Variovorax paradoxus: one gene and its partner. The protein of the gene in region 2 binds, or shares a complex with, the protein of the main gene of each other region. Links are inferred from orthologs where the notes say so. Each region holds a gene or a part of one and is shown on either strand. Other genes may lie near its edges.

The links.
Region 1: the proteins of uvrB (region 2) and L3V85_RS11075 are in contact, whole or in part, in a crystal structure (PDB 7EGT), measured with the Thermus thermophilus proteins. The link is inferred for Variovorax paradoxus from one-to-one orthologs. Residues at the interface, in WP_096411307.1 of Thermus thermophilus: Glu23, Leu25, Arg26, Asp27, Gly28, Glu29, Arg30, Phe31, Arg55, Glu326, Asp327, Phe328, Glu379, Ser382, Gln383, His398, Gly400, Arg401; in WP_096412145.1 of Thermus thermophilus: His654, Arg656, Phe657, Gln666, Asp668, Glu669, Lys680, Arg681, Leu682, Ser683, Lys685, Tyr686, Ala687.

Annotation. Positions count from the first base shown.
Region 1 is NZ_CP091716.1:2,364,972-2,375,548, reverse strand. What follows is about bases 7,505-10,577. They hold L3V85_RS11075 (UvrD-helicase domain-containing protein), read right to left. Parts: upstream 10,226-10,577; coding sequence 7,784-10,225; downstream 7,505-7,783. Other genes in these bases: L3V85_RS11070 (GMP reductase), read left to right, coding at 10,432-10,577; L3V85_RS11080 (DUF2339 domain-containing protein), read right to left, coding at 7,505-7,677. In the rest of the region: L3V85_RS11100 (hypothetical protein), read left to right, coding at 57-434; L3V85_RS11095 (homoserine kinase), read left to right, coding at 493-1,557; L3V85_RS11090 (BPSS1780 family membrane protein), read left to right, coding at 1,567-2,397; L3V85_RS11085 (DUF3999 domain-containing protein), read right to left, coding at 2,426-3,958; more of L3V85_RS11080, read right to left, coding at 3,955-7,504. UniProt on the Escherichia coli protein: A helicase with DNA-dependent ATPase activity. Unwinds DNA duplexes with 3'-5' polarity. Translocates on single-stranded DNA with 3'-5' polarity. Initiates unwinding more efficiently from a nicked substrate than double-stranded DNA.
Region 2 is NZ_CP091716.1:4,588,243-4,598,685, reverse strand. What follows is about bases 6,194-9,132. They hold uvrB (excinuclease ABC subunit UvrB), read left to right. Parts: upstream 6,194-6,578; coding sequence 6,579-8,687; downstream 8,688-9,132. Other genes in these bases: iscR (Fe-S cluster assembly transcriptional regulator IscR), read left to right, coding at 8,930-9,132; L3V85_RS21325 (amino acid aminotransferase), read right to left, coding at 6,194-6,473. In the rest of the region: biotin synthase BioB, read left to right, coding at 1-271; L3V85_RS21355 (VOC family protein), read left to right, coding at 268-759; L3V85_RS21350 (Lrp/AsnC family transcriptional regulator), read right to left, coding at 749-1,246; L3V85_RS21345 (EamA family transporter), read left to right, coding at 1,365-2,273; L3V85_RS21340 (LysE family translocator), read right to left, coding at 2,386-3,024; L3V85_RS21335 (RnfABCDGE type electron transport complex subunit B), read right to left, coding at 3,021-3,656; L3V85_RS21330 (polyhydroxyalkanoate depolymerase), read right to left, coding at 3,676-5,118; more of L3V85_RS21325, read right to left, coding at 5,277-6,193; more of iscR, read left to right, coding at 9,133-9,466; L3V85_RS21310 (IscS subfamily cysteine desulfurase), read left to right, coding at 9,567-10,443. UniProt on the Escherichia coli protein: The UvrABC repair system catalyzes the recognition and processing of DNA lesions. A damage recognition complex composed of 2 UvrA and 2 UvrB subunits scans DNA for abnormalities.

The DNA of each region.
Region 1 (10,577 bases), 2.2 Mb from region 2 along the record:
CCGCGACGAGGTGCAAACCGACACCCCTCGTGCAGGCGCACGCCTACAATCAGCGTATGCCTAGCTCCACACTCCTGGTCGCCCGCCGCATCCTGCTGGCGCTGGCTTTCGCAACCCCGTTGGCCGCCACCGTGCACGCGCAGCAACCCGCGCCCGCACCTGCTGCCGCACCGCCGGGCGAGCCGCTACAAAATCAGGAGCAGACGCCGGCCGAAGGCCGACGCAACCAGAAGGTGGAGAACCTGCACACCGAGGACAGCGCCGCCACCGTCGACGAAGTCCGCTACGGCGGCCGCACGCAGAGCATCAACGTCAAGCCCAAGTCGAACATGCCCGGCTACGAGGTCCTCCCCGCCGACGCGGCCACCGGACGCCAGGGCTCCACGGAAACGGGCGCCAACGGCCCCCGCGTCTGGAACGTGATGAAGTTCTGATGACCGTGCGCTTCTTCGTTTCCGCAGCAGCAAGCGCAACGCGGCGCTGAGCACCGCCATGGCAGTTTTTACCGAAGTCGAATTCGGCGAGGCAGACGCGCTCGTCCAACGCCTGGGCCTGGGCCCGCTGCGCGAGCTGCGCGGCATCGAGGGCGGCATCGAGAACACCAACTACTTCGCGACCACCGAGTCCGGCGAGTTCGTGCTCACGCTGTTCGAGCGCCTGAGCGCCGAGCAGCTCCCCTACTACCTTTGCCTGATGAAGCACCTGGCGACCGCCGGCCTGCCGGTGCCCGCGCCGGTGGCCGGGCCGCCAGAGCCGGAGAAGGCGGCCAGGAAGGGGCAAGCCCCCGCGGCCCCTTCCACCGAAACCGAGTGCGACCTGCTGCACACCGTGGCCGGCAAGCCCGCCGCGGTGGTGCAGAAGCTTTCCGGCCGCAGCGAACTGGCGCCCGGCGCCGCGCACTGCGCCGAGCTGGGCGCCATGCTCGCGCGCATGCACCTTGCGGGCCGCGACTACCCCCGCATCCAGCCCAACCTGCGCGGCCTCCCCTGGTGGAACGAGACGGTGCCGGTGGTGCTGCCGTACATCGAGGAATCGCAGGCGACGCTGCTGCGCGCCGAGCTGGCCTACCAGAACCATGTCGCCGAATCGTCGGCCTATGCGGCGCTGCCGCGCGGGCCGGTGCATGCCGACATGTTCCGCGACAACGTGATGTTCGCCACCGGCGGCAGCCCTGACGACACCGCGCCACGCCTGACCGGCGTGTTCGACTTCTACTTCGCCGGCACCGACACCTGGCTATTCGACCTGGCGGTGTGCCTGAACGACTGGGCCATCGACCTGCCGACCGGCCGCCACGACGCCGAGCGTTCCGAAGCGCTGCTGTCGGCCTACGAAACCGTGCGCCCGCTGAACGCGGCGGAGCGCGCGCTGCTGCCCGCGATGCTGCGTGCCGCCGCGCTGCGCTTCTGGATTTCCCGCCTGTGGGACTTCCACCTGCCGCGCGAGGCGAGCATGCTCAAGCCCCACGACCCCGCGCATTTCGAGCGCGTGCTGCGCGACCGCGCCACCCACCCGCATGCCATGGCCCAGGCGCTCGCGCCGCTGATGGCTGCCTGATCCTCACCCATGAAACTCAACCTCGTGCCGGCGCGAACCGGCGCCGAATGGGTCCGCCTCGGACTCAAGACCTTCTGGCGGCAGCCGCTGGCCTTCATCTCGCTGTTCTTCCTGCTGATGGCGATGATGTCGACGGTGTCGATCCTGCCGGTGATCGGCAGCATCATCGCGCCCGCGCTGGTACCGTTCATGACGCTGGGCCTGATGGTGGCCACGTCGGTGGCCTACACGGACAACGCCGAAGGCATCGGCCGCGCCGGCGATGCACGCCGGCCCACCGGGTCGGCGATGTTCGTGGCGGTGTTCGCCGCCATGCGCGCCGAATGGCGCGCGCTGCTGGTGCTGGGCATCATCTCCGCCATCTACTTCGTGCTGGCGGTGCTCGTGACCACGCTGGTCGACGGCGGCCAGCTCGCCAAGGCCTACCTGCTCGACGACCCGCTGACGCCCGAGGTCTTCGCCAGCAGCGACTTCCAGCTCTCGCGCATGCTGCTGATGTGCCTGAACCTGCCGCTGTCGCTGGCCATGTGGCACGCGCCGGCGCTGATTCACTGGCACCGCGTGGAGCCGGTGAAGAGCATTTTCTTCAGCATCGTCGCGCTGTTCCGCAACTTCGGCGCCTATGCGCTGTTCGGCATCGCATGGTTCGGCGTGTTCCTGATGGCCGGCATCGGCATGGGGCTGGTGGCCACGGTGCTGGTCGGCGTGGGCGCGCTGGGCGCCGGCGGCGCCGCGATGGCGGTGGGCAACATCCTGATCATCGGCACGGCGCTGGTGCTCGCGGCGATGTCGCTGAGCTCCACCTGGTTCACCTTCCGCGACACTTTCGATCCGAACTGAAGGCGGTCCGCCGCGGCCGCCGCAAGCATCAGTCGGCCGCAGCCCGCTCCTTCTCCTTGCGCAGGCTCGCGAACAGCGACCACGCCATCCCGGCCAGCAGCAGCAGGCCGGCACCCAAAGCTCCCCACAGCCACCATTTGCGCGACGACTCCTGCACGGGAGCGGCTGGCACCTGGGCCGCAGGCGCCACGGCGGCGGCAACGCTCATCAGCGGCAGCTCGACCGATGCGTCGTCGGCGCTGACGGGCTTGTCCGCCGCATAACCCGGGATCAGCGTGGACAGCGCCAGCGGCGCGCCGGGTTCCGCGCCTTCCAACGTGCCCACGGCCTCCGGCGCCGAACGCCATGCCAGCGAGAACGGCGCCGCGCCCTGCGCCAGGAACACCAGCGTGCGCGGCACCGCGCCCACGGCGATGCTCGGCGGCGTGGCACCCAGCACGCTCACCGGGCCCGAGGTGCGCAGCCGCAGCCGCGCGTGCACCGCCCCGTCGAGCGCCAGCACCGGCGAACGCGCTTCGCCGCCGGCCTGTGCGAGCCGGTACACCACGGTGTCGACAAGCGGTGTTTCGTCCGCCAGGGCCGGGCGCTGGACCGGCTGGCGCTGCTGATGCCGCAGCGCATAGAGCGGGTTGCGCGGCACCGGCTGCGGCGGCACGGCCGATGACGACGCGGGCGCGGGACCGGACAGGCCAGAAATCGCGACCTGCGCCAGGGTGTTGATGTCGGCTAGGTCGACGCGCAGGCTCCGCACCGGCAGGCCGCGCGGCAGCAGGTAGTCGCAGTAGTCGGCGGCGCAGCGCTCGGGCTTCAGGGCAGCCGACCATTCAAGCGGCGCGACCGGCTCGACCTCCTGCACGCTGTCGATGCCCACGCCGGTCAGCGCCACGCCGTGCTGCGGATCGCTCCAGCGCAAACGCAGGAAGCGCGTGCGCAGGTTGCCCAGGTCGACCGCGAGGCGCTCGATGGTCTGGCCGCCGTGAGCCAGCCGCACGAGCTGCTCCTCATCGCCCACGGGGCGCCAGCGCCGCAGGTCGTCGCTGGCTTCGAGGCGGAAGGCAAACAGCCCGCGTGCATCAGGCGCGATCTCGAAACGCGCCTGCAGCAGACTGCCCTTGACCTGGCTCAGGTCGATGAGCCACTGGGCCGCGTCGGTCGTCTTCCGGCTCGCGGCGGCCGACTTGCCGTCCAGCGCCAGGGAGCCGTCGGGGCGCACCGTGAAGGCGAGTGCCGCATCGCCCGACGCCGCGCTGGCGTCGATGCCCGGCAGCGCGAAGATCGGCACGTTCCGCGAGGCGGTTCGCGGTGTCGCGGCTTCGCTGCGCAGCCATGCATAGGGCACGGCATGACCGGCGGCGTTGCGCACCCGCAGGTCGCGCAAGTCGGCGTAAGCCGCCCGGCTGTAGATGGTCAGCGGCAGCGTCAGGCGGTGGTACGGCCCCGCGCCCTGCAGCGCGATGGGCGCGGTGGGCGCCGGTTGTGCGAAGGCGCTTCCCGCCATCACTGCCACGAGCGCGGCGCCCGCGCCAAGCGCGCGCATCGAAACAGGAGGATGCCGGTTCATGCCACACCGCCTTCCGCTGGCGCCTTCTCCGGCGGCTCTTGCTGCTCTTCCCGCTTCGGCGGCACGGGCGCGAAGTACCCCACCAGCAGGAGCAAGGCTCCCACCGCGATGAACGACACGATGCGGAACAGCCCGCCCCGCTCCGCCAGCTCGACGAAGAACAGCTTCAGCACCACCACGCCGAGCAGCGCCGCGCCCGCCACCCACAGCGTGCGCACCCGGCGCGAGTGGCCGAGGACCATCGCGACCACGCCGCAGATTGCCCAGGTGATGGACAGCGCCGCCTGCGTGAGCCAGGAGGCGTAGAGCGCATCGAAGCGCCATTCGACACCCGCGTAGTGGTGACAGGTGCGCAGCACCATGCCGGTCAGCAGCGCGAGACCGGTGAGGCCGGCCGCGCCCTTGGCGACCATCGGCTGCACGCGCGCGAACGACCTCGGCGGCAGCGCGCGCCACCACAGCACCAGCGCGAACAGCACCAGCCATTGCGCAAGTTCGAGCGGGTTCAGCAGCGGCACATAAGGCAGCGGCGCCGCGTCGCCGGGGCTGAAGGCGTTGGTCACCCACACCCAGGCGAGCAGATAGGCGGCCACCGGTGTCGCGGCCAGTTCCAGGTAGGCGGGGCGGTACTCGGCCAGCGGCCAGCGCCGCAGCAGCGCGCGCGAGCGCATCGCCCACAGCACCAGGGCCGGCACGATCGCCCAGCCCAGCAGTTGCCAACTCGACCACTCGGCGCCGACACGGCCGAGCTGCCATTGGCCTTCGCGCGCAGCCAGCAGCAGGAAGAGCCAGAAGCCGGCGACATGGAAAGGCTGCAGCACCCACGCCTCGAACCACTGCCTCTGCGCGCGCAGCAGGCGCAGGTGCCAGACGAGCGCGAGCGGCCAGGCGATCCAGCCCAGCGCGCTCGACGGCACATAGAACAGCGTTGGCCCGCCCACGACGCAGTAAGCCGCGATCAGACCGAAGCCCGGCAAGGTGGCGATGGTCGCCCTGCCTAGCTGCTGCCAATCGCGGCGATGCGCGACCAGCGCCGCCAGCGCGGAGGTGACGAGCGCCACGGCCATCGCGGCCGCCGGCACGTAGATCGACAACCCGTGGCGATCGAGCACGCGCACGCTTTCGCCCAGCATGCCGAACAGCCACCAGCCGAGCCCCCAGACCACTGGCGCCCACAGCACCACCGGAATGGCGCACCATGCATTGCTCCAGCGCTTGCGGGCGGTGCCGGCCGGCTCGCTCACGCGCGGCCTTGCCTCGTCGCGCAGCCAGTCGCCGGCCAGCAGCGCGGCCAGGCCGAGCACCACGGGCGTCCAGAAATGCAGGCTGGCGAAGGCCGGTGCGTTGGCGGCATCGAGTTCCACCGACTGTGTCGCGCCAAACGCGACGGCGCTGATCACCTGCGGCACCCCGGCCAGCGCAGCGAGCGGGAAATGTGCCATGCGCAGCCCGACCCACAGCACCACCGTCGCGGTCAGCGGCCACAGCAGCGCGGCCTGCGCAAGGCTCAGCTGGAACAGCATCGCCAGGTGCAGAAGGCTCACGCCGGCCAGCACGCCGACCACATTGCCCGTTGACCACACCGGCTGCACGCCACGCGCCAGCGCGGCGCGGTGCGCCTGCCGCATCGACCACGCGGCGCTGCCCAGCACGCTGAGCGCGATGACGGTGGCCGCCAGGGCGCCCTGCCATCCGCTTTCGAGCACGCGTCCGTCGACGATCTCGCCGGTGCGGTGCAGCGTCGCGATAAAGCCCGCCACCGCCAGCGCCTGCATGCCGAAGCTCACCTGCGCGAGCGGTAGCAGCGCGAAGCGGATCGCCACCGCGAAAGTGACCGAGGCGAGCACGGCCGTTGCGGCGGCCGCCCACGGCGGCGTCCACCACTGCCACAGCAGCAGCGTGAGCGCGGCCATGCCGAGCCACGGCAGGGCGCCACCGGCCACGGCCTCCACGCCCTTGCCCTCATCGAGTTTGGCGCGCCGATGGATGGCCCACATCGCGAACGCGCTCACGGCCACGAGCACCGGGCCGATCACTGAACCGTCGAGCAGGGGATGGCCCGGCGCGGCGTCGAGCCGGGTGGCTTCCAGCAGTTTCAGCACGGCGCCGGCAAACACCAGGAACGAGAAGGCGCGCGCATACACCCGCTGCTGCCGTGCACCCAGCCAGTACATGCCCGCGGCCTCGACCGCCCAGGCCGCGCCGGTCCATTGCCCTTCGAGACCCAGCGGAATCGCGAGCGTGCCGAAGATCACGCCGACGATGGCGTAGGCCTCCGCGAGCAGCGCCAGCCCCCTGGGCTGCGTGGCAAATACCATCCGGCCCAGCACGAGATAGAAAGCCGCGAGCGCCATCGCCGAGAACGCGGCGCCGTATTCCCACGGACGCATCAGCAGGACCTGCATGCCGAACGCGACCATCGGCGTGCCGAACACCAGCGAGCTGTCGACGCGGCCAGCGCGGCGCAGGGTGTCGAGCGCGCGGGTGGCCAGCGGCTGCGCGGGCTGCACCGGCGCGTCGAACAGCGTGCGGCGCGCGAACAGCAGGCCGATCGCGGTGAACAGCAGGAAGAACACAATCAGGAACGGCTGCACCGTGGCGTACTGGTCGTCGGTGTAGTACTTGTGCGCCCAGCCGGCCGCCAGCGTGAAGGTGCCGACGAAGCCGATCAGGTTGAGCACGCGCCAGGCCCGGAACCATGCGATCAGCACGATGCCGACATCGAGCACCAGCAGATAGGTGAAGAGCCCCACCGGCTGATTGGAGCCGGTGGATGCGAGCACCGGCGCCGCGAAGCCCTCGAGCGCCGCGACGATGGCCAGCACCGGCGCGTTCTGCAGCACGGCGAGCGCGGCGCTCAGCACCGCCACGCCGAACAGGAAAGCGAAGCCGACGCTGGCCGGCAGCAGCCCGCTGAGCTTCATGGCCGCGAGCGTGGTGAGATAGAAGACGCCGATGCCGGCGCCCTGCAGGATCAGTGCATAGCCCGCGCGCTTCTTGCGCAGCAGCCATCCCAGCACCAGCAGCCCGGCGCCGACCAGCGCCACCGCCGCATAACGCAGTTCGATCGGCACGGTCACGCGTTCGGCCGTGTAGCGCAGCAGGAAGGCCAGCCCGAGGAACAGGATCAGCACGCCGAGCTTGACGAGCATGTTGCCGCCGAAGATCAGGTTGGCGATGGGCGCGGGGAGACGGTCTCGCAGCGGGACCGAAGGCGGCGGCGGTGGACGGCGCACCGGCGCGGGCGCGGCGACCGGTGGCTTGGGCACCGGAACGACGGGTGCGACGACCGGCTCGGGCTTAGGCGACGGCTCCGGCACCTGAACGACCGCGACTTGGGGCCGCGCCACTTCGACAGGCTTTGCCGGCGGCGGTGAGATCTCTGCCGGCATGGCTTCGGGCGCGGCGGGCAACTCGGTTGGCGCCGCCACCTCGCCTGCGCCCTGCGTCAGCCGACGCTCGAGCGTGGCGACCCGCTGTTCGAGCTCCATCACGCGCCGCTGCAGCTTCATCATGCCGCCGTCGACGGTCGCAGAATCGGCGGGGGCCTGGCCCGGAATGCGTTCAGCCTCGGTGCGATGCGGCGGGGCCTTCTCCTTCTTCTTGCCGAGCAGCTGCGGCAACACGAAGGCGCCGACCACCGCGAGCACCAGCGCCACGGGCACCGACTCGAACAGCGCCCCGATGAACAGGCCGGCAATGATGCCAATGAACCACATCCTGACTCCCCTTGTTTGGCGAGTGCGGAGTTTACGGCGGTTCAAGGCGCGAGGCGCCACGGCGCCCCGAGCAGTCTGGATTGTTAGCTATAGTTTTAGTAGCAACTCAGATCGGCGTGAGCTTGGCCACCGACAAGGCCAGCCACTTCACGCCATGCCGCGCGAACTTGACCTGCGCACGCGCGTCGTCCCCGGTGCCTTCGAGGGCCGTCACCGTGCCTTCGCCGAACTTGTTGTGGAAGACCTGCATGCCCGAGCGCAAACCGTGCGAAGGCGCCGTCTTCTGCGGGGGCACCGGCGGGCTGGCGAAGGTGTCCTTGTCGCGGCTGCCGCCGCCGTAGCTGCTGCCACCACCGTAGCCGCCACCGCCCCCTGCCCCGCCGCGCGTGCTGCCATAGCCGCCGCCGTAGCCGAAGGCCGACGTGCCGCCGCCGAAGCCCTGGTTCTTGGGCGTGAGCCACTTGAGCGCACCCTGCGGCAGTTCTTCGAAGAAGCGGCTCTTCACGTTGTAGCGGGTCTGGCCGTGCAGCATGCGCGTCTGCGAATGGCTCAGGTACAGGCGCTTGCGGGCGCGGGTGATCGCCACGTACATCAGGCGGCGCTCTTCCTCGAGGCTCTCGAAATCGCTCATCGAGTTCTCGTGCGGGAACAAGCCCTCTTCCATGCCGGTGATGAACACGCAGTCGAACTCCAGGCCCTTGGCGGCGTGCACGGTCATCAGTTGCACCGCGTCCTGCCCGGCCTGCGCCTGGTTGTCGCCCGACTCGAGCGCCGCGTGCGTGAGGAACGCGGCCAGCGGGCTCAACGTTTCGCCGGTCTCCGCGTCGGGCGCGAGAGGTTCGTCGATCACCGGGCGCGTCAGGTCGATGCCCTGACTGGCGGGCGACTGGCGCAGTTCGTCGACCGGCAGCGCCACGGCGTCGCGGCCAAAGCCTTCCTGCGTGACGAAGCTCTCGGCCGCGTTCACCAGTTCGTCCAAGTTCTCGATGCGGTCGGCGCCTTCGCGGTCGGCCTTGTAGTGCTCGACGAGGCCGCTGTGGTCGAGCACCAGCTCGATGATCTCGCGCAGGCTCACGCCCTGCGTCTGCTCGCGCAGCACGTCGATCTTGGCGACGAAGCCGGTGAGGTTGGCGCCCGCCTTGCCGCCGACCACGCTCACCGCGTCGTGCAGCGAACGGCCGGCCGCGCGGGCCGCGTCCTGCAGGGTTTCGAGCGTGCGCGCGCCGATGCCGCGCGGCGGGAAGTTCACGACGCGCAGGAAGCTGGTGTCGTCGTCCTTGTTCTCCAGCAGGCGCAGGTAGGCCAGCGCATGCTTGATTTCGGCGCGCTCGAAGAAGCGCAGGCCGCCGTACACGCGGTAGGGCACCGACGCATTGAAGAGCGCGGTTTCGATCACCCGGCTCTGCGCATTGCTGCGGTAGAGCACGGCCATCTCCTTGCGGTCGAAGCCGTCGCGCGCGAGCTGGCGCATTTCCTCGACCATCCACTGCGCCTCGGCCAGGTCGGTGGTCGATTCGTACACACGCACCGGCTCGCCGGGCCCCTGGTCGGTGCGCAGGTTCTTGCCCAGGCGCTTCTTGTTGTGGCTGATGAGCTCGTTGGCCGAGTCGAGGATGTTGCTGTAGCTGCGGTAGTTCTGCTCCAGCTTGATCTGGTGGCGCACGTCGAACTCGCGCACGAAGTCGGTCATGTTGCCGACGCGCGCGCCGCGGAACGCGTAGATGCTCTGGTCATCGTCGCCCACGGCGATCACGCTGTTGTCGCGGCCGGGCTCGAACTGGCCGCCGACGGTGTTGCCAGCGAGCATCTTGATCCACGCGTACTGCAGGCGGTTGGTGTCCTGGAACTCGTCGATCAGGATGTGGCGAAAGCGCCGCTGGTAGTGCTCGCGCACCGGTGCGTTGTCGCGCAGCAGTTCGTAGCTGCGCAGCATGAGTTCGCCGAAGTCGACCACGCCTTCGCGCTGGCACTGCTCTTCGTAGAGCTGGTAGAGCTCGACCTTCTTGCGGTCGTCGTCGCTGCGCACCTCGATGTCGCCGGGGCGCAGGCCGTCTTCCTTGGCGCCGGCGATGAACCACTGGGTCTGCTTGGCGGGGAAGCGCTCGTCGTCGACGTTGAACTGCTTCATCAGCCGCTTGATGGCCGAGAGCTGGTCTTGCGTGTCGAGGATCTGGAAGGTGGACGGCAGGTTGGCGAGCTTCCAGTGCGCGCGCAGCAGGCGGTTGCACAGGCCGTGGAAGGTGCCGATCCACATGCCGCGCACGTTGACGGGCAGGATCGCCGTCAGCCGCGTCATCATTTCCTTGGCGGCCTTGTTCGTGAAGGTCACGGCGAGGATGCCGCCGGCCGACACCTGGCCCGTCTGGAGCAGCCATGCAATGCGGGTGGTCAGCACGCGGGTCTTGCCGGAGCCGGCACCCGCGAGGATCAGCGCGTTGCCTGCGGGCAACGTGACCGCTGCCAGTTGCTCCGCGTTCAGGTTCTTGAGCAGCGGCAGGTCCGAAGGATTCGGGAAGGGGGCGTCAGCCGCGGGATCGTTAAACAACATCCTGCGATTGTAGAAACCACTGCGTATGCGGGTTATACGAAGAAGCGGAAGACCCGGCTTCGCAAGACCGCGTAAAATCAATCACCGGGCCCAAGTTTCTTGCGCCCGGTTTTTTGTGGGCGTTTTCTTTGCTGAACGCACCGCGAAAACCGGCCGGACCAAGCGCTCTTTCGTTCCCTTCAACGATTCCTTTCTGGAGCCTGGCCATGCAAATCTTCGACTACGACAACATTCTTCTGCTCCCGCGCAAGTGCCGCGTCGAGAGCCGTTCCGAGTGCGACACCAGCGTCACGCTGGGCGAACGCAGCTTCCGCCTGCCGGTGGTGCCCGCCAACATGAAGACGGTGGTCGA
Region 2 (10,443 bases):
GGACCCGGTCGATCCCTTCGACTTCGTGCGCATGATCGCGGTCGCGCGCATCACCATGCCGACCGCGCGCGTGCGGCTTTCGGCCGGGCGCCAGCAGTTGGGCGACGCGGTGCAGGCGCTGTGCTTCATGGCCGGCGCGAATTCGATCTTCTACGGCGACAAGCTGCTCGTCACCGGCAACCCCGACGTGGAGGCCGACACGGTGCTTCTGCGCAAGCTGGGGCTCAATGCCCGGCAGGTCGAGGAGCAACCCGAAGGTTGCGCCGCATGACCGCCGCCACCGCACGCCCTTTCAAGGTGCTGGGCATCCAGCAGATCGCCATCGGCGGGCCCGACAAGCTGCGGCTGCAGAAGCTGTGGGTCGACATGCTGGGGCTCGAGGTCACGGGCACATTCAAGAGCGAGCGCGAGAACGTTGACGAGGACATCTGCGCGATGGGCGTGGGCCCGTTCAAGGTCGAGGTTGACCTGATGCAGCCGCTGGACCCCGAGAAGAAGCCGGCCGTTCACACGACGCCGCTGAACCACGTGGGCCTGTGGATCGACGACCTGCCCAAGGCCGTCGAGTGGCTGACGGCGCAGGGCGTGCGCTTTGCGCCGGGCGGCATCCGCAAGGGCGCGGCCGGTTTCGACATCTGCTTCCTGCACCCGAAGGCGAACGACGAGTTCCCGATCGCGGGCGAGGGCGTGCTGATCGAGATGGTGCAGGCGCCGCCCGAAGTCGTCGCGGCATTCGGCGCGCTCGCGGCTACGCGTTGAGCACCTTCTTGATGGGCGGCTTCACGTCCGAGCGCTGAGGCGGCAGCATCGCCTGGTGCTCGCGCGCCGGGTTCAGGATGATTGAGGTGGCCGTTTCCGTGAGGATGCAGAATTTGGTGACCACGGCATCGAGGTGGCTCACGTCGATCACCGCGATCTCCAGGATCCAGCTGTCTTCGCCGGTCACGTTGTAGGCATTGACGCATTCGGGCGTCTGCTGCACCAGTTCGACCACGCGCGCGTAGTCGGCGCGGCCCACGCGGATGATGGCGCGGATGCCGTAGCCCAGCTTGCCCAGGTTCACCGTGGCGCGGTAGCCGCTGATGACGCCCGCGGCCTCCAGCTTCTTCACGCGCTCGGTCACGGCGGGCTGGCTCAAGTGCACGCGGCGGCCGAGTTCGGCCATGGTCAGCCGCGCATCGTTCTGCAGTTCGGCCAGGATGCGGGTGTCGTGCGCGTCCAATGAGGGGTTCAAGGCGAAGTCCATGCAACTCCTTTAAATCGACGGTTGGGGGAGGGCAGAACCATGAAAGTCGCATGGATGCCGGAGGTCGGCTTTCATACCATGGCTGCCGCCCCATACCAACAAGAGACTTCCCTCGAACATGTCGACCCTTGCTTCTCCCGCCGGCGCCGCATCCGCCGCGCGTTCCGGATTGCCGCCGCTGCTGTGGCTGTGCCTCGCCGCCACCTGGTTGGTCTGGGGCTCGACCTACCTCGCGATCAAATACGCGCTCGTCAGCTTTCCGCCGTTCCTGCAGATGGGCTCGCGCTTCCTGTGCGCGGGCGTGCTGCTCGCGGTGTGGATGCGCTGGCGCGGCGCGCCGTGGCCATCGCCGGTGCAATGGCGCAATGCCTTCGTCGTCGGCGCGCTGATGCTGGGCGGCGGCATGGGCGGCACGGCCCATGCCGAGGTGTCGATCGGCTCGGGGCTGGTGGTGGCCTTCATCGCCGTCATTCCGCTGCTGATCGCGCTGCTCAACCTGATCTGGGGCGTGAAGCCCTCGCGGCTGGAGGCCGCGGGCATCGCGCTGGGGCTCGTCGGGGTGCTGATGCTCACGCAGGGCAACGGCTTCCGGTCGTCGCCTGAAGGCCTGCTGGCCATCTGCATTGCCTGCGTCTGCTGGTCGCTTGGCAGCGTGCTGAGCCAGCGCAGCCTGCCGCTGGCGCCCGGTGCAATGGGTTTCGCGAGCGAGATGCTGTGCGGTGGCGTGGTGCTGATGGGGCTGGCCGCCGTCTCAGGCGAAACGATGAGCTGGCCCCTGCGGGCCGAGGCCGCGGCCGCGTGGGTCTACCTCGTGGTGTTCGGCTCGCTGATCGCCTTCAATGCCTACATGGTGCTGCTGGCCAGGGCGCCGGCCGCGCTGGCATCGAGCTACACCTTCGTGAATCCGGTGATCGCGATGCTGCTGGGCGTGTGGATCGCCAACGAGACGGTCACGCGCTTCGAGTGGTACGCCGTGGGCGTGGTGCTGGCGGGCGTGCTGTTGCTGCTTTTAAGGCGAAGAGCCTGAGATTCACTTCCCGAAACACCGCGGAACCGGCTTTGCCGGGCCGCAGGTGTTGCCCCCGGTAGGGGGAAGGAGAAGCGACACGAAGTGCGCGAAGCCTGGGGGCGAGTCTTTGTTATGCGCCGGGGCGGCGCCAGATAGCCAGGGTGGCCGCCAGCAGCCACATGCCGGCCGCGCAGCCGCGGTTCATCGCCTTCACGCCGCGCTGAGAAAGAAAGCGCACGGCCTGCGTGCCGGCGCCGGCATAGGCCAGCATGACGCAGGTGTCGAGCGCGACGAACACGCTGCCCAGCAGCAGGTACTGCGGGCCCTGCGGCTTCGCGATGTCGACGAACTGCGGCAGGAAGGCCGCGAAGAACAAGACAGTCTTGGGGTTCGACAGCGCCACGGCCAGGCTGCGCAGCAGCGCGATGCGGCCGTGCGGGCGAACTTCGAGCGGTGACTTGGCCAACGCGGCACCGAGGTCGGTTGCCTCGCTGCGCCATAGCTTGACGCCCAGCCACACGAGGTAAGCCACGCCGGCGACGCGTATCGCGTTGAAGAGCCATTCCGAAGCCGCCAGCAGCGAACCCAGCCCGAGCGCGACGACCGCGATCAGCGTGATGCTGCCGAGCGACGCGCCCGCGATGCCCCAGCTCGCGCGGCGCATGCCGCCCTCGATGCCGTTGGACAACGCCAGCAGCATCGTCGGTCCCGGAATCAGGGCCAGCGCGAGCGATGCGACCACATAGATGAGCAGGGTGTCGAGGGTCATGGCTTGTTGGCGGCCTGCGCGCGTTGTTGCGAAGCGGCGCGGGCCCGCGCCAGAGCCGCTTCGACGATGGCGCGCTTGCGCGCGCTGGCGTCCTGCGGAGCGTCGGCCTCGGGCGGCTTCTCCGCGAGGCGGGCGTCGGTGTTGCGGTGTTTTCCGTGCAGGTCGTAGCGGCGTCGCGCGCTCGCGGCCTGCTCTGCGGACCAGGCTTGCCAGCCGGTGCTGCCGGGCGTTTCGACCTCGAGCGAGATGCAGTCGACCGGGCAGACCGGAATGCACAGCTCGCAGCCCGTGCAATGGGCTTCGATCACCGTGTGCATGCGCTTGTTGATGCCGACGATGGCGTCGGTGGGGCAGGCGTCGAGGCACAGCGTGCAGCCGATGCACCAGGCCTCGTCGATGACGGCCATGGCGCGCGGGCCTTCGATGCCGCATTCAGGGTCGAGCGGCAGCGGCGCCCGGCCCGTGAGCCGCGCGAGCCGCTCGATGCCTTCGGCACCGCCGGGCGGGCACTGGTTGATGCCGGCCTCGCCGTCGGCCACGGCCTGGGCGTAGCTCGCGCAATCCGGGTAGCCGCAACGTGTGCACTGCGTTTGAGGCAGTGCGTCGTTGATGCGTGCGGCGAGCCCGATCACTTTGGGAATGGCGCGCGCTTCAGCGCGGCGCGGCGCTGGTGCCGGGCTTCTTGCGCGCGGCCGGCTTCTTCACGGCGACGGTCGTGGCCGTTTTAGCCGCGGCCTTCTTGGCGGCGACGGCCGCGGGAGCCGGCGCCTTGCGAGCCGGCTTCACCGTGTCTTCGGCGGCCAGTGCGTCGCGGGCGCTTGCGCGGCGTTGCGGCTGGTCGTTGGCCTCGATGAATTTCTGCATCTTCGGGTAGACCAGTTCGCGCCAGCGGCGGCCGCTGAAGATGCCGTAGTGGCCGGCGCCCTTGACTTCGTAGTGCTCGCGCTTGGCGTCGTCGATGCCGGTGCACAGGCTGTGCGCGGCTTCGGTCTGGCCCGAGCCGGAGATGTCGTCGAGCTCGCCCTCGACGGTGAGCAGGGCGGTGCCGTGGATGTCCTGCGGGCGCACGCGCTCCACCTTGCCGTCGGGATCCTTGACGTCCCAGGTGCCGTTGACCAGGTCGAACTCCTGGAATACGGTGCGGATGGTCTCGAGGTAGTAATCGGCGTCCATGTCGAGCACGGCGTTGTACTCGTCGTAGAACTTGCGGTGGGCCTCGGCGCTGGCGTCGTCGCCCTTGATGAGGTCCTTGAAGTAGTCGTAGTGGCTGCTTGCGTGGCGGTCGGGGTTCATGGCCACGAAGCCGGTGTGCTGCAGGAAGCCCGGGTACACGCGGCGACCTTCACCGGGGAAGCCTTGCGGCACGCGGTAGATCACGTTGTTCTCGAACCACTCGAAGCTCTTGTTCATCGCGAGGTTGTTGACCGCCGTGGGCGATTTGCGCGCGTCGATGGGGCCGCCCATCATCGTCATGGTGAGCGGCAGCGGCTCGCCGCGGCTGGCCATGAGCGACACGGCCGCGAGCACGGGCACGGTGGGCTGGCACACGCTCACCACGTGGCAGTTGCCGTACTCGGCCTGCAGCAGGCGGATGAACTCCTGCACGTAGTTGATGTAGTCGTCGAGGTGGAACTCGCCGTCCGACAGCGGCACCAGGCGCGCGTTCTTCCAGTCGGTGATGTAGACCTTGTGGTCCTGCAGCATGGTGCGCACGGTGTCGCGCAGCAGGGTGGCGTAGTGGCCCGACAGGGGCGCGACGACCAGCACCACGGGCTGGCTCTTGAGCGTCTTGAGGATATCCGGCTCGTCGGTGAAGCGCTTGAAGCGGCGCAGCTCGCAGAAGGGCTTGTCGAGCGCGATGGCTTCCTGGATGACGACGTCGGCGCCGTCGACCTTCACCGACTTGATGTTGAATTCGGGCTTCTCGTAGTCCTTGCCGAGGCGGTAGAGCAGGTCGTAGCCTGCGGCCATGCGCTGGGCCATCGGCAGCTGGCCCCACACGGCGCCCTGGCCGTAGAGCTTGGAGGCTGCCTGGGCGAAGTCCGAGAACGGCTCCATCAAGGAACGCTGGGCTTCGTAGAGTTGATAGAGCATCGCTGATCTTGGAGTGGAATGTTGCGGTGCAATATATCAGCGCATTCGCTGCGTTGCAGGGGGCCTAACCCCTACACCGACCCCGCTGCGAGGGTCCTTTTGCCTATGAGCGTGAAGGAATCGTCGCTGGGACGGATTCCCTCACACTTTGCTGTCACCTAGATGACTTTGGCGATCGACGCGCAGACGTGGTCGATGTTCTTGCTGTTGAGCGCGGCCACGCACATGCGGCCGGTGTCGGTGCCGTACACGCCGAACTCATTGCGCAGGCGCACCATCTGGTCCTTGGTCAGGCCCGAGTAGCTGAACATGCCGATCTGGGTGGTGATGAAGCTCATGTCTTCCTTCACGCCGGCGGCTTTCAGGCCGTCGACCAGCTTCTGGCGCATGGCCTTGATGCGCACGCGCATTTCGCCCAGTTCCTTTTCCCAGAGGGCGCGCAGCTCGGGGTTGCCGAGCACTGCCGCCACCACGGCGCCGCCGTGCGTGGGCGGGTTGCTGTAGTTGGTGCGGATGGCGATCTTGAGCTGCGACAGCACGCGGCCGGCTTCTTCCTTGCTGGCGCACAGCACCGACAAGGCGCCGACGCGCTCGCCGTACAAGCTGAAGCTCTTGGAGAAGGAGGTCGAGACGAAGAAGGTCAGGTCGGCTTCGACGAACTTGGCGACGGCGGCGCCGTCTTCCTTCAGGCCGTAGCCGAAGCCTTGGTAGGCCATGTCGAGGAAGGGCACCAGGCCCTTGGCCTTGACGGCGGCGACCACCTGGTCCCATTGGGCGGCGGTGATGTCATAGCCGGTAGGGTTGTGGCAGCAGGCGTGCAGCACGACGATGGTGCCGGCCGGCGCCGCGTTCAGGGCGGACAGCATGCCGTCGAAGTTGACGCCGCGCTTGGCCGCGTCGTAGTAAGGATAGCTTTCGACTTCGAAGCCGGCGTTGGTGAACAGCGCGCGGTGGTTTTCCCAGCTCGGGTCGCTGATCAGGACCTTGGCGGAGGGGCTGAGCTTCTTGAGGAAGTCGGCGCCGACCTTCAGGCCGCCGGTGCCGCCGATGGCCTGGATGGTGGCCACGCGGCCCGAGGTGACTGGTTCGCTGTCGGCACCGAAGACCAGCGCCTTGACGGCGTTGTCGTAAGCCACGATGCCGTCGATGGGCAGGTAGCCGCGCGCGGTGGGCGCTTTCATCATGTTCTGTTCTGCGGCCTGCACGCACTGCAGCAGGGGCAGCTTGCCGTTGTCGTCGTAATAGACGCCGACGCCGAGGTTGACCTTGTTGGGGTTGGTATCGGCTGCAAATTGCTCGTTGAGGCCGAGGATCGGGTCGCGCGGTGCCATTTCGACCGCGGTGAACATAGACATGGAAAGGTCCTTTGGGATGAAAGCTTCGCTGCAACCGGACTAGGCTTTATGCTTTCCGGTTGCCTTGAATTTTACCGGCGCGAGCGCCACCTGTCGGGAACAGCCATGCCAGACAACAACGAAGCCATAGCAGACCTGAAGAAACTGGACCCGATCGGCCCCGCGAAACAGGGTGAATTCATCAGGTACCCCGACTCCCCGTTCGAGCTCTTCCAGCCCTATCCGCCGGCGGGCGACCAGCCCAAGGCCATCGAAGGGCTGGTGGAGGGCGTGATCGACGGCGAGGTGTTCCAGACCCTGCTGGGCGTGACCGGCTCGGGCAAGACCTACACCATGGCCAACGTGATCGCGCGGCTGGGTCGCCCGGCCATCGTGTTCGCGCCCAACAAGACGCTTGCGGCGCAGCTGTACAGCGAGTTCCGCGAGTTCTTTCCGAAGAACGCCGTCGAGTACTTCGTCAGCTACTACGACTACTACCAGCCCGAGGCCTACGTGCCGCAGCGCGACCTGTTCATCGAGAAGGACTCGTCGATCAACGAGCACATCGAGCAGATGCGGCTGTCGGCCACCAAGAGCGTGCTGGAGCGGCGCGACACGGTCATCGTGGCCACGGTGAGCGCGATCTACGGCATCGGCACGCCCGAGGACTACATGGAGATGCGGCTGATAGCCCGCGTCGGCGACAAGGTCGGGCAGCGCGACCTGATCTCGCGGCTGATCCGCATGCAGTACCTGCGCAACGAGCAGGACTTTGCCCGCGGCACCTTCCGCGTGCGGGGCGACACCATCGACGTGTTTCCGGCGGAACACAGCGAGCTGGCGATCCGTTTCGAATTGTTCGACGACGAGATCGAGTCGCTGCAATTGTTCGACCCGCTCACAGGGCGCATCCGGCAGAAGGTGCCGCGCTTCACGGTGTATCCGTCGAGCCACTATGTAACGCCGCGCGACAAGGTCATGGCGGCGGTCGAAACCATCAAGATCGAACTGGCCGGACGGCTCAAGGAGCTGGTGGGCGCGGGCAAGCTGGTCGAGGCACAGCGGCTTGAGCAGCGCACCCGTTTCGACCTGGAGATGCTGGCCGAAATCGGCCACTGCAAGGGCATCGAGAACTACACGCGCCATCTGTCGGGCGCCGCGCCGGGCGATCCGCCGGCCACGCTCACCGACTACCTGCCCAAGGACGCGCTGATGTTCCTCGACGAGAGCCATCAGATGGTCGGCCAGCTCAGCGCCATGTACAACGGCGACCGGGCGCGCAAGACCACGCTGGTCGAATACGGCTTTCGCCTGCCAAGCGCGCTGGACAACCGGCCGCTCAAGATGGAAGAGTTCGAGGCGCGGGTGCGCCAGTGCATCTTCGTGTCGGCCACGCCGGCGCAGTACGAGAAGGACCATGCCGGCAACGTGGTCGAACAACTGGTGCGGCCCACGGGCCTGATCGATCCCGAGGTCGAGGTGCGGCCCGCCACCCACCAGGTGGACGACGTACTGGGCGAGATCCGCGTACGCGTCGAGAAGAACGAGCGCGTGCTGATCACGACGCTGACCAAGCGCATGTCCGAGCAACTGACCGATTACCTGGGCGACAACGGCGTGAAGGTGCGCTACCTGCACAGCGACGTCGACACCGTCGAACGGGTGGAGATATTGCGCGACCTGCGCCTGGGCACCTTCGACGTGCTGGTGGGCATCAACCTGCTGCGCGAGGGGCTGGATATTCCCGAGGTGTCGCTCGTGGCGATCCTCGATGCCGACAAGGAAGGCTTCCTGCGCGCCGAGCGCTCGCTGATCCAGACCATCGGCCGGGCCGCGCGGAACCTGAATGGCAAGGCCATTCTTTATGCCGACCGCATGACCGACTCGATGAAGAAGGCCATCGACGAAACCGAGCGTCGCCGCGCCCGCCAGATCGCCCACAACGAGGCCAACGGCATCACGCCGCGCAGCATCGTCAAGCAGGTGCGCGACCTGATCGACGGCGTCTACAGCGAGAAGACGGGCAAGGAAATGGCCAAGCTCGACCTGGAGCGCGCCAAGGTCGAGGACATGAGCGAGAAAGACATTGCCCGGGAAATCAAGCGGCTCGAAAAGCAGATGCTGGAGCACGCCCGGAACCTCGAATTCGAGAAGGCGGCCCGTGTGCGCGACCAACTGGCGCTGCTGCGCGAGCAGGCTTTCGGGGCTGCCGGCGGCGACAACATCGCGCTCTAGTCGCGTTAGTTCAAACGTTCGCGTTCTTCAAGCGGGCGGCGCTGGGGTTTACCCCAGCAGAGTCCGGGGGCTTCTGTTATACTTGAGCGAAATACTCAACAACAAGAAAAGAACTTCGCGATGAAGGACCGACTCCTACCGGCTGGTTCACCAGCGTCAGGGGTCGGGCAGGGCGGAGACGAGGTCACCGCGGTCCAGGACCACGGTGTCATTTCAACGGTAAGCACTTGAAGGAGCTTGCGATGCGTCTCACTACCAAAGGCCGTTTTGCGGTCACGGCAATGATCGATCTGGCGTTGCGTCAGAACACCGGTCCGGTCACGCTGGCTGCGATCAGCCAACGGCAACAGATTTCGCTGTCCTACCTCGAACAGCTGTTCGGCAAGCTGCGCCGTCACGAACTAGTCGAATCGACCCGTGGCCCCGGTGGCGGCTACAGCCTTGGCCGCAAGGCTGCGGACATCACCGTTGCCGACATCATTGTTTCCGTCGATGAACCCATCGACGCCACCCAGTGCGGGGGCAAGGAAAATTGTCTGGGCGAAGCCGGCCGCTGCATGACGCACGAGCTCTGGGCTTCGCTGAATCAGCGCATGGTCGAGTTCCTCGATTCCGTCACCTTGCAGAAGCTGGTTGACGACCAGATCGCCAAGGGCGTGCAGATCGAGAACAAGCCGGTCGTCAAGCGCGCGATCTCGGCCCAACCGGTGGTCAAGCCGATTCGCGTGAACGCGCCGAATTCGGTGTTCGCCCTCGGCAACGCCTTCGCGAAGTCCTGAGACCTCCTTCGAGACTTCTGATTCCCGGCGGCGCCTTCGGGCGCCGGCACGAGCAGCAGCCCAGATCAAAAAACAACCCCCACGCCAGCACGAGCCAGCCATGGACGTAACTCCTCATTTCCCGATCTATCTCGATTACGGCGCCACCACGCCGGTCGACCCGCGTGTGGTCGACGCCATGATTCCCTGGTTGCGCGAACACTTCGGCAACCCGGCGTCGCGCAGCCATGCATGGGGCTGGGAGGCTGAAGAGGCGGTCGAGAAGGCGCGCGGCCAGGTGGCCGAGCTGATCAATGCCGATCCGCGCGAAATCGTCTGGACGTCGGGCGCGACCGAATCGATCAACCTCGCGCTCAAGGGCGCGGCCCAGTTCTACAAGGGCAAGGGCAAGCACCTGATCACGCTGAAGACCGAGCACAAGGCCGTGCTCGACACCATGCGCGAACTGGAGCGCCAGGGCTTCGAAGTGACCTACCTCGACGTCGAGGAAAACGGTCTCGTCGACCTGGAGAAGTTCAAGGCGGCCATTCGCCCCGACACCATCCTGGCCAGCGTGCTGTTCGTGAACAACGAAATCGGCGTGATCCAGGACGTGGTCGCGCTCGGCAATGCCTGCCGTGAAAAGGGCGTGATCTTCCACGTCGACTCTGCCCAGGCCACCGGCAAGATCGACATCGACATCACGAAGCTGCCCATCGACCTGATGAGCCTGGCTTCGCACAAGACCTACGGCCCCAAGGGCATCGGTGCGCTGTACGTGCGCCGCAAGCCGCGCATTCGCCTCGAAGCGCAGATGCACGGCGGTGGCCATGAGCGCGGCATGCGCTCGGGCACGCTGCCCACGCACCAGATCGTCGGCATGGGCGAGGCCTATCGCATTGCCAAGCTCGAGATGCACAAGGACATCGAACACGCGCGCCGCCTGCAGAAGCGTCTGCTGGACGGCCTGAAAGACGTGGAGCAGGTGTTCATCAACG